DNA from 3 places in the Alkalihalobacterium alkalinitrilicum genome. Region 2 is predicted to be linked to each of the others. Evidence: riboswitches for the same ligand, from Rfam matches in the RefSeq annotation. Region 2 holds a riboswitch; each other region holds the start of a gene.
The links. Region 2 has a riboswitch for S-adenosylmethionine ahead of BK574_RS10075 (methionine biosynthesis PLP-dependent protein). Riboswitches for the same ligand answer to the same signal wherever they lie in the genome.

Region 1: another riboswitch for S-adenosylmethionine. It lies ahead of BK574_RS13545 (homoserine dehydrogenase); the one in region 2 lies ahead of BK574_RS10075 (methionine biosynthesis PLP-dependent protein).
Region 3: another riboswitch for S-adenosylmethionine. It lies ahead of BK574_RS20910 (methionine ABC transporter ATP-binding protein); the one in region 2 lies ahead of BK574_RS10075 (methionine biosynthesis PLP-dependent protein).

Annotation. Positions count from the first base shown of each region.
Region 1 covers NZ_KV917368.1:2,817,109-2,820,778, forward strand. The annotation lists gene BK574_RS13530 (tRNA threonylcarbamoyladenosine dehydratase) at 1-191, opposite strand, end outside; RNA gene ssrS (6S RNA) at 503-681, opposite strand; gene BK574_RS13540 (hypothetical protein) at 987-1,274, shown strand; gene BK574_RS13545 (homoserine dehydrogenase) at 1,249-2,481, opposite strand; SAM riboswitch class I at 2,556-2,667, opposite strand; gene aspS (aspartate--tRNA ligase) at 2,746-3,670, opposite strand, start outside.
Region 2 covers NZ_KV917368.1:2,169,236-2,172,905, reverse strand. The annotation lists gene BK574_RS10085 (asparaginase) at 1-632, shown strand, start outside; gene prsW (glutamic-type intramembrane protease PrsW) at 670-1,305, shown strand; gene BK574_RS27860 (hypothetical protein) at 1,329-1,493, shown strand; SAM riboswitch class I at 1,623-1,734, shown strand; gene BK574_RS10075 (methionine biosynthesis PLP-dependent protein) at 1,874-2,980, shown strand; gene metC (cystathionine beta-lyase) at 2,995-3,670, shown strand, end outside.
Region 3 covers NZ_KV917368.1:4,319,350-4,323,019, forward strand. The annotation lists gene BK574_RS20905 (MFS transporter) at 1-1,161, shown strand, start outside; SAM riboswitch class I at 1,252-1,369, shown strand; gene BK574_RS20910 (methionine ABC transporter ATP-binding protein) at 1,548-2,570, shown strand; gene BK574_RS20915 (methionine ABC transporter permease) at 2,563-3,231, shown strand; gene BK574_RS20920 (MetQ/NlpA family ABC transporter substrate-binding protein) at 3,251-3,670, shown strand, end outside.

The DNA.
Region 1 (3,670 bases), 650 kb from region 2:
CGGTTTACGTTTGTAATATCGACATAATCTTTATCCACAAGTACAAGGCGTCCAACACCTGATCTTGCTAATGCTTCTGCCGAAAATGAACCGACTCCACCAACCCCTAATACTGCGACTGTGCTGTTTTTTAACGTTTGAATTCCATCTTTTCCGATTGCTAATTCATTTCTTGAAAATTGATACAACATCTTACCTCTTCCTTTCTCTACGAACACACAAACACTCTATACTAATTTCGTTTCTTATTCAGATTATACCTATAATTGTAATCGGGGTAAAATATACCATAACCCTATTGAAAAAGCTATACTCTTCAGGAATCTATACTCCTATTATGTACTAAATAGTTCATGTCCATAAACTGATTCGACCAAACTGTTTAATAAAATAAAAAACGGCACCCTAATTGTTAGTTAGTGTCTAACAATTAGGGTGCCGTTCAAGTTCACATACGTACATTATTTGTTATTTTATTAAAATTAAATGAAAACATAAAAATAAGAGGCCCAAAGTGCCGTATCTCCCTAGTTTTGAACCTGCTCTCGCAGGTGGGTGCCAAGCTTCTTTCTTTATGCGTCCTTTATCGTTCAAGGCCTGCATTCTAAAAGAAGACTTAAACTCCCAATAAAAAAGTGTTGGCTCAAAACTGTCAGGCGCTTACGTACACGCTAGGACTCTTACTTTTCTTAATGAAATCATAGCATAAAATGATTTGAGGAGCAAGAATAAAAAAAGTTATTTTTCTGAATTTTCCATAAAGTGTATTTCTAACAAAATTCTACTTCTCTACCTCGCCTCAAGTTTTAACGGTGAAAGGGATGGGGCCTAAAAACAAATGCAACCTTCACTTGATTTGTCTCGGACTAACGATGTCCCTACACTTTTAATTATTTCTACTGCATGCGGTCTTTCATGCTTTTTGCGAAATTAAATAAGCTGTGCTACAGTGATACGTAATAATAAATGATTAAAGGGTGTTTTAAATGGATCCTATCTCCACTCAGCATTGTATCTTTGTTGAACAAAAAATTGAGTATACCAAAAAGTTGACCATTGAAAAAAACTTTAATATTGAACTTTATTCCGATAAAATTCGGTTAATGGATAAAGAGCTGTTACTTGAACATGTATTTGATATTTCTTATCGACGAGCGACTAATGAGATTGGATTTTTATACCTTCATACGAATCAAGGCGTCATACCGAATTTAGTCAAAACGAATCCCACACCCTTTATTGACACGTTTAGGAAAGTAAAGCAATTTTATTAACTGAAAAATCGCCTAAAAGCGGGTAACTGCTTTTTTGAATTAAGGTTTCTAGATCATATACTGTTTTTCCATAACCTAACTTCACAATGAGAGCTAGTTTTCCGTTCATGGTGTCTTCCGTATCTATACAGTCTGAAATTGTACGAAGTTGTAAAACAACTTCTTCTTTTTCAAATTCATCAACAAATACTACCACTTTTGTTTCCTTGTTCGATACCTGGTTTGAAAGCCGGACCTTTCGTCTTTCAAAACCTTGAAATTGTTCATGGAGAACAAAGTCTTCTACCATACTATTAGCAGTTGCTTCTTTTCCTGCACCTGGTCCACTCATCGTAATACAGTCAACCGTTTCTCCATCAATACATACACCATTCGTTACACCATTAATATTGTACAGTGGGTGTGTTTGCGTTACGAATGAAGGCGATACAAAACCACTAATTACTCCGTCTTCGTTTGCCGTTTTTGCAATGAGTTTAATCGTTAACCCTTGGCGTTCTGCAAATTCAATGGCTTCTACTTCCATCCCACTAATCCCTTTACAGGAGAAATTCTCTTCACGCGGCCATTCATTAAACGCCAACCGACTTAAAATTCTTATTTTATATAATGCGTCATACCCTTCTATATCGTCCGTGGGATCCGCTTCAGCATAACCTAGCACCTTAGCCTCAGCTAAGACGTCATCAAACTGCCGATTTTTCTCCTTCATCTCCGTTAAAATGTAGTTTGTTGTCCCATTCAAAATTCCTGACACCGATCGAATCGGTGTTGTTGTAAATAAGGTTTTAAAACTGTTTACGATCGGAATTCCACCACCAACAGCTGCTTCAAAGCCTAAATATACTTGGTACTCCTTAGCTAACTTCTCTAGTTCTGCCCCGTGCTTAGCAATTAGTTCTTTATTAGCTGTAATAATAGATGTTCCTGCCTGAATGAGTTTTATTATGTAGTCTCTTGCAGGTTCAACACCACCAATCGCCTCAAAAACAACGTCGTATTGGTTTTGAAAAAAATTAACCGGGTCGCTCGTCATACATTGCTTTGCACCTTGATTATTTCGCTCTTTTTTACAATCCCTCACTAGCACTTTTTTTACCTGTATTTCTTTTTTTAAAGCACTTTGCAATTCCTCTTTCGAACTTGTTAGTCGCTCATATACACCTGAACCTACTGTACCATAACCAATAATTCCAATACTTAACAACCGAATCCCCTCCTCATAAAAAGCGCGAAAACAAAAAACCTCTCCTGATAAGGGAAAGGTTTTTTAAACGCCTCCACTTATCTTTCAGAGCTATAGCTCTGCTGAAATTAGCACCTTTGTTTGTCTGGCATACAAACCGGTTGCCGGGCATCATCGGGTCAGTCCCTCAGCCTCTCGTGATAAGTTATATTTTCAGTTAATAAATTTTTCGAATTTTAATAGTTATGATTATAATTCGAATGTTCTTACTTTGTCAATCTTTTATTAAACTTGAACTTTTTTTTCTTCTTCTTTTTTAGGAACAATCGATAAATTCAATTCACGAAGTTGTGCATCACTCACCGTGCCTGGTGCGTTTGTTAACAAGCAACTTGCACTCGCTGTTTTCGGAAATGCAATCGTATCACGTAAATTATTTCTCCCTGCTAATAGCATAATGAGACGATCTAAACCTAATGCAATACCACCATGTGGCGGTGTACCATATTCAAACGCGTCTAAAAGGAACCCGAACTGTTCTTTCGCCTCTTCTTCAGAAAACCCTAGTGCAGTAAACATTTTTTCTTGGACATCACGTTGATAAATACGTTGTGAACCACCACCAAGCTCATAACCATTCAGTACGAGGTCATACGCTTCCGCACGAACATGACCAGGGTCTGTATCAAGTAAATGTAAATCTTCTTTTTTCGGACTTGTAAATGGATGGTGAAGCGCTACATAACGATTACCGTCTTCATCAAACTCTACTAATGGAAAATCTACAACCCATAAGAAATTAAACTTGCTCTTATCAATTAAATCTAGGTCCTTACCGAATTTTAAACGTAACGCTCCTAAGCTATCAAACACGATTTGCTTTTTATCAGCAGCAAAGAACAACAAGTCACCTGGTTCAGCATTCATTGCTTCACGCATACCACTCGTTTCTTCCTCGCTTAAGAACTTCGCAATTGGTCCTTTCAACTCGCTTTCTTCAACTTTTAACCAAGCTAAGCCTTTTGCCCCGTAAATCGCAACAAAGTCTGCTAGGTCGTCAATTTCTTTACGAGTAAGTTTAGTAGCGGCACCTTTTACATTTAATCCTTTCACGATGCCTCCATTGGCAATCGCATTGGCAAACACTTTGAATTGTGAGTTCTTCATCACATCTGTTAACTCAGATAACTCTAAACCAAAACGGGTATCA
Region 2 (3,670 bases):
CGGGGTCACAGCGGTCACCAGACGATATCGGAACCGATGTGTATTCGAACTTACGAAATTCTATTTATGTCGCTGTTAATGAAAGTTTGGATAATGTTGGTACAGTGGTTGTATTTAATGACCGGATATGGTCTGCTAAATATGTTAAAAAAGTACATGCATCAAATATGCAAGGTTTTGAATCATTTGGTTATGGTTATTTAGGTATTATCGATAATGATGTGGTAAGTGTGTATCAAAAACCATTGCATAGAGATTGTTATCAAATTGATTCCTTCCTACCACAAGTTGAAATTATTAAATGTTATGCAGGAGCAGATGGAAAGTTTATTCGGTGTGCGGTGAGAGAAGGAACAAAAGGTATTGTCTTAGAAGGGGTAGGAAGAGGACAAGTATCACCTCATATGGTAGATGATATAACGAATGCAATAAAAGCTGGCGTCAAAGTCGTAGTAACGACAAGTTCTGAGGAAGGACAGGTACACACTTCGTATGATTATCGTGGAAGTGCTTATGATTTAAAATTAAGAGGCGCGAGTTTAGGTAAGGATTATGACTCGAAAAAGGCAAGAATAAAGCTTGCAGTTTTAATGTCAGCTGGTGGGGACATAGAAGAAGGTTTTAAAATATAGAGACTAAATCGTAGTTAAAGAGAGGATTGGAAAAACGTTGTTTTCGCTTATAACCGCAACTACTGGTCCTGCTATGGCTTTATTTTGCTATTTTTATTTAAAAAATGATGTAAGTTCTCAAGCGTTACTCATGATTATTAAAACATTTATCATTGGTGCGCTGTTGGTTTTTCCAGTCATGGTCATCCAATATGCGTTTGAAGTTGAAGGTGTGTTTACGACTCATTTTATGGTAGCTTTCTTTGAATATGCTTTTACAGAAGAGTTTTTCAAGTGGTTTTTGCTTTTTTTCTTTGCGTATAAGCATGCGACCTTTAACAAAACATATGATGGTATTATTTATGGGGTTTCTCTATCTTTAGGGTTTGCATCTGTTGAGAATTTTTTTTATTTACTAGCGAACGGGTTGCAAACGGCGTGGTTGAGAGCGTTATTTCCAGTAAGTAGCCATGCTTTGTTCGGGGTAATTATGGGGTATTATTTAGGAAAAGCAAAGTTTTCAAAACAACACCAGACTTGGTTTATTATACTTTCTTTATTCTTACCAATTTTACTTCATGGGAGCTATGATTTAATATTACTAACAATGGATAAATATATTCATATAATGATGCTTCTTTTTATGATTGGGCTTTGGACATTCAGTATACACAAAGTGAAAATGGCAAATTAGAAAAAGGGTTAGGAGTGGTATGCATGACTGAAAGCGTAAGGTATCGAATCGTAATTCGTTGTCCAAAATGTGGTGAAAAGTTTATTCTACGGGGTAGACAAGGAAAAGACGGCAACTATGAGACGGGCTTTATTCGTTGTGTTTGTGGGAATGAGGACGACTTACAAATAGATGCTACTCCAGAATAACGCCTATAGATTTTTAAGAATTGTTGATGCTTTAAAGGATTAAAATAAGTAAATCTAATAAAATCTATTGCTTTTTTCGTGCAATTCATGTAATTTAGAATCAAGCGAAAATTGAAAAATTAAATAATTTTCTTATCAAGAGAGATGGAGGGAATGGCCCTATGAAGTCTCAGCAACCAGCTGAATTTATTTTCGGTCAGGTGCTAATTCCAGCAAGCAATTATGGCTTGAAAGATAAGAAGGAGCGTAGTTCATTGAAAATGATTTCTTAGCCTTCTTCTTATTTATAAGAGGAAGGCTTTTTGCACTTTTAGAAGGGTAAACTTCTCTAAAGAATAAAGTTTAAGAAAAAACAGCGATAAGAGTGGAGGAGAAGCATAATGAATAAAGAGCAACTAGAAACGAAACTAGTACAAATTGGAAACCGTTTAGACGAACATACAGGAACGATTAATACCCCTGTTTATTTTTCCACCGCGTATCGCCATTCAGGGATCGGTGAATCTACTGGTTTTGATTATTCAAGAACGGGAAACCCAACTAGGTTAGTTTTAGAAAATGCGATTGCTGAATTAGAAGCAGGTGATCGAGGCTTTGCCTGTAGTTCAGGAATGTCTGCTATTCAAACTTTATTTTCCTTATTTAAGCAAGGCGATGAGATATTAGCATCGAGTGACTTATATGGTGGTACTTATCGACTATTTGAAAATGGATGGAAAAACTGGGGATTATCATTTTCATACGGGGATCCAAGAGATATAGAAACATTTGAACAACAAATAAATGAAAATACGAAAGCGTTGTTTATAGAAAGCCCGACCAATCCACTAATGCAAGAAGCCGATTTAAAGCAGTTAGGTCATTTAGCAAGAAAGCATAATTTACTGTTCATTGTTGATAACACTTTCTATACGCCTTTAATACAACAACCACTCAAAGAAGGAGCAGATATCGTTATACACAGTGCTTCAAAATACTTAGGAGGGCACAACGATGTCATTGCAGGTTTAATTGTTGGAAAAGGTGAAGAACTTTGCGAGCGAATTGGGTATTTCCACAATGGTATGGGAGGAATATTAAGTCCGTTTGATTCGTGGTTACTTATAAGAGGTATGAAGACGTTAACACTACGGATGGAACAACATCAAAAGAACGCAAGAGAAGTGGCGGCCTATCTTAAAGAACACCCTTCAGTGACAGATGTTCTCTATCCTGGACGTGGCGGGATGCTTTCTTTCCGCATTAAGGAAGCTAACTGGGTAAATCCATTTTTACAGCAGTTAAAATTAATTTCATTTGCAGAAAGTTTAGGTGGCGTTGAAAGCTTAATGACATATCCAACAACGCAAACCCACGCGGATATGCCAGAAGAGGTGCGTTTCGCAAATGGTGTATGTGACCGCTTATTACGTTTTTCAGTAGGTATCGAAAATAGTCAGGATCTGATTGCGGATTTAGATCAAGCATTTAATCATGTAAGTCTATAGGAGGATATATAAAAATGAGTGAACAATTTTCTTTGCAAACGCGCTTACTTCATAATAATCAAAAAGTAGATAAAGAAACGGGAGCGGTAAGTGTTCCAATCCAACATGCTTCAACCTTTCATCAATTTGACTTTGATCAGTTCGGAACCTTTGATTATGGACGTTCAGGAAATCCAACTCGTGCAGCACTAGAGGAAACAATTGCTGAATTAGAAGGCGGCGTGAGGGGGTTTGCATTCGCATCAGGTATGGCGGCGATTTCAACAGCTTTTATGCTTCTTTCAAAAGGAGACCATGTGGTCGTTACGACAGATGTGTATGGGGGTACGTTCCGTTTTGTAACTCAAGTGTTAAACCGTCTGGGTATTGAATATACGTTTGTTGATATGACGAATAATGAGGAAATAGAAGCGAGTATTCAAGAAAATACAAAAGTGATTTACGTTGAAACCCCATCAAATCCGACGATGAAAATCACAGATTTAAGAGAAGTGGTAGCTTTAGCAAAGAAATACGGTTGCTTAACGTTTGTTGACAATACTTTCATGACACCAGCATTACAACGTCCGATTGAACTTGGCGTAGATGTTGTCCTTCATAGTGCGACAAAGTTTATTGGAGGCCATAGTGATGTCATTGCGGGACTTGCTGTTGTTAAAGACGAAGAAGTAGGTGATCAATTAGCATTCT
Region 3 (3,670 bases), 2.2 Mb from region 2:
TTAGGAAATGTCGGTATGGGCATTTTCATGATCATATACAATTATTATATTCGTGAACTGGGCTATGACGATCAAGTAAATGGAAAAGTGATTGCGATGACCGCAATGGCCTCAGCAATCTTTTTATTACCTGCGGGATTAATGAGTGATAAAGTTGGAAGAAAAAAGGTAATTTTAGTTGGGGCTGTTTTTTCTGCCATTACCTTACTTCTAAGGGCGGTCTTCGTGGACGAGTCACTTTTGCTTGTAAGTGCATTTTGTACCGGTGTTTTCATGGCATTTATACAAGTTTCTTCCATTCCCTTGCTGGCGGAAAACTCTACTGAAAAACAACGTGTTCATTTGTTTAGTTTTAATTTTGCATTAATAATGGTCGCTAATGTTGTCGGTAATGTAGTTGGAGGAACGTTAAGTGATGCGCTGCAAGCCTTTTTATCTTTAAGTCCCTTATGGAGTGTTCGAATTACGTTACTCGTTGGAGCAGCATTCTTCTTTGCTTCGATCATTCCTGTATTAAAAATCAATGAGAAAAAGAAGCTTAAAACTGAAAAAACAGCTGCAAGTTCATTTACAAGTATTTTCAAAACACAGAAATCAGGCTTGAAAATGATTGCGCTTTTTGCCATTGCTCAGTTAATTATAGGTTTTGGTTCAGGACTTGTAATACCGTACTTAAATTTATATTTTACCGATCGATTTGAGATTAACAAATCACTTGTTGGTATTATTTTAGCCCTTGGTCAAGCGAGCACTGCAATCGCATTAATGATTGGCCCAGCAGTCGTGAAACGATTTGGTGAAGTTCGAGCCGTTGTCATTTTACAACTATCTTCATTACCATTTCTGTTATTAACTGCTTACACTGAAAATCTTTGGTTCGCTGTGATTGGATTTTTATTCCGTCAGGCTTTAATGAATGCAGGAAATCCGATTCAAATGTCATTAATGATGAGGAGCGTGGATGACTCTATAAAAGGGTTAGCGAACTCAGTCGGACAAATGGTGTTCCAATTAGGTTGGGCGGTGATGGGGCCTGTTTCGATGACGTTTGTCATGTTATATGGTGCATATTATGGATATGCGATCGTCTTTTCAATCACTGGTGGACTGTATTTAATTGGCTCTATTTATTTTTATCTCGTATTTCGAAAGGTTAAATAAACGTTTAATTAAAAGTGGTTGACAACAAATTTCGACACATGTTATCATTCTCTCATTGCTTTAATAAATTCATAATTTAATAGCTATTAGCTCTTATCTAGAGTGGTGGAGGGACTGGCCCGAAGAAACCCGGCAACCTTTGAAAACACGAAAAAGTGTTAAGAAAGGTGCTAAATCCTGCAAGGTGAAATCCCTTGAAAGATGAGAGAAAGGACTAACATTGCGATTAAACCTTTCTGTTCATCTGTTGACGGAAAGGTTTTTTTATTCAAAAGTAAACTTTTAATAGAAGGTAGTATCGCCTTTATTACAAGTAAACATATAGGAAAAGTATAGATAGAAAAAATAGAGAGATGGGAGAAAAATAATAAAAAAGGAGGATCACGATGATAAATTTAAGCGGCATTCGAAAACTGTTTAAAACAAAAGACGGAATTGTAACAGCAGTAGATCATGTTGATTTAAATATAAATGATGGTGAAATTTACGGAATTATTGGTTACAGTGGTGCAGGAAAAAGTACACTCATTCGTATGCTAAATAGTCTAGAACGGCCGACAGAAGGAACGGTTACTGTTGCAGGAAAAGAGCTTTCGTCATTAAAAGGAAAATCATTACGGAAAGCGCGACAAGAAATTAGTATGATCTTCCAGCACTTTAACTTATTATGGTCAAGAACAGTCAGTGAAAATATTGTGTTCCCGTTGGAAATTGCTGGTGTGCCTAAAGAAGAACGTAAACAGCGAGTGGACGAGTTGATAAAGCTCGTTGGATTAGAGGGTAGAGGCGGATCGTATCCTTCCCAGCTGAGTGGGGGTCAAAAGCAAAGAGTCGGAATTGCAAGAGCGCTTGCGAATAACCCGAAAGTACTCCTTTGTGATGAAGCAACATCTGCGCTCGATCCAAAAACGACAGACTCGATTTTAGAATTACTCGTTGATATTAATAAAAAGCTTGGCTTAACGATTGTCCTAATTACGCATGAAATGCACGTCATTCGGAAGATCTGCCATCGTGTAGCCGTGATGGAAGCAGGGAAGGTCGTCGAAGAAGGTCCTGTTCTTGAGGTCTTTAAACATCCAACTGCTGGTATTACGAAACAGTTCGTAAAACAAGTTACAGATCCTGAAGAGACGAAAGAAACGATTTCCCACATTATTGAAGAAGAAACGGGAAAAGTCATTCAATTAAGCTTTGTTGGCGAAGAAACGGAAAAACCGTTAATCACTAGAATTATACGGAATTTTGATATAGAAGTTAACATTTTACAAGGAAAGATCTCGCAAACGCAAGAAGGAGCGTATGGAACGCTTTTTATACAGATTAAGGGAGCAGAAAATGAGATCGAAAATGTGATTGCCTTTATTCGAGAGCAAGGAGTTCAAGTGGAGGTGATCGATCATGTTTAATGAATGGCTTAGCAAAATGAAATGGGATAAATTATGGGAAGCAACGGTTGAAACCATTTATATGACGTCAATCTCGGTTGCCGCAACGTTCGTCATTGGGATTGTTTTAGGACTTATTTTATATTTAACAAGTAAGGGAAACTTATGGGAAAACCGTCCCGCTAATCTAATTGTAAGTTTGATTGTCAATGTATTTAGGTCTATTCCGTTTATTATCCTAATTGTATTACTCATCCCGTTTACAAGAGCGTTAATGGGTACAATGCTAGGGGCGAATGCGGCGCTACCCGCTTTAATTATTGGCGCGGCTCCTTTCTATGCTCGTATGGTAGAAATCGCCTTAAGAGAAATCGATAAAGGTGTGATTGAAGCCTCGCAGTCGATGGGTGCAACGAATTGGCAAATCATTTATAAAGTATTAATTCCAGAGTCACTACCAGCGTTAATCTCAGGAATTACCGTTACAGCGATTGCTCTCGTAAGTTATACAGCAATGGCAGGGGTGATCGGGGCTGGAGGACTGGGCCACTTTGCATACTTAGAAGGGTTCCAGAGGAATAATACAACCATTACTATGGTGGCAACAATCGCAATCCTATTAGTTGTTTTCGTTATTCAATGGATTGGAGATTATTTCACAAATAAAACAGATAAACGTTAATCAAGGGGGAAAAAAAGAGATGAAAAAGTTCTTAAGTTTAATTGGAGCTGCAGCGATTTCTTTATCATTAGTCGCTTGTGGCGGTGGCGCTGAAGAAGAGCCGCAAACAGAAGAAACACCAGGTGAAGAAGAAGCAGCACAAGAAGAACATGTAAAGCTAGTCGTAGGAGCATCAGCTGTTCCGCATACAGAAGTATTGGAATTTGCTGCTCCACTTTTAGCGGAAAAAGGGATCGATCTTGAAATTAGAACATTCACGGATTATATTTTACCGAACCAAACGTTAGAAAATGGCGAATTAGATGCGAACTATTTCCAAACACCAGGTTATTTAGCTATGCAAATTGAAGAGTTTGGTTATGAGTTCGAAAGCATCGGGCCCATTCACGCGGAGCCAATCGGTGTTTATTCAAAAGAGTACAGCAGTTTAGATGAACTT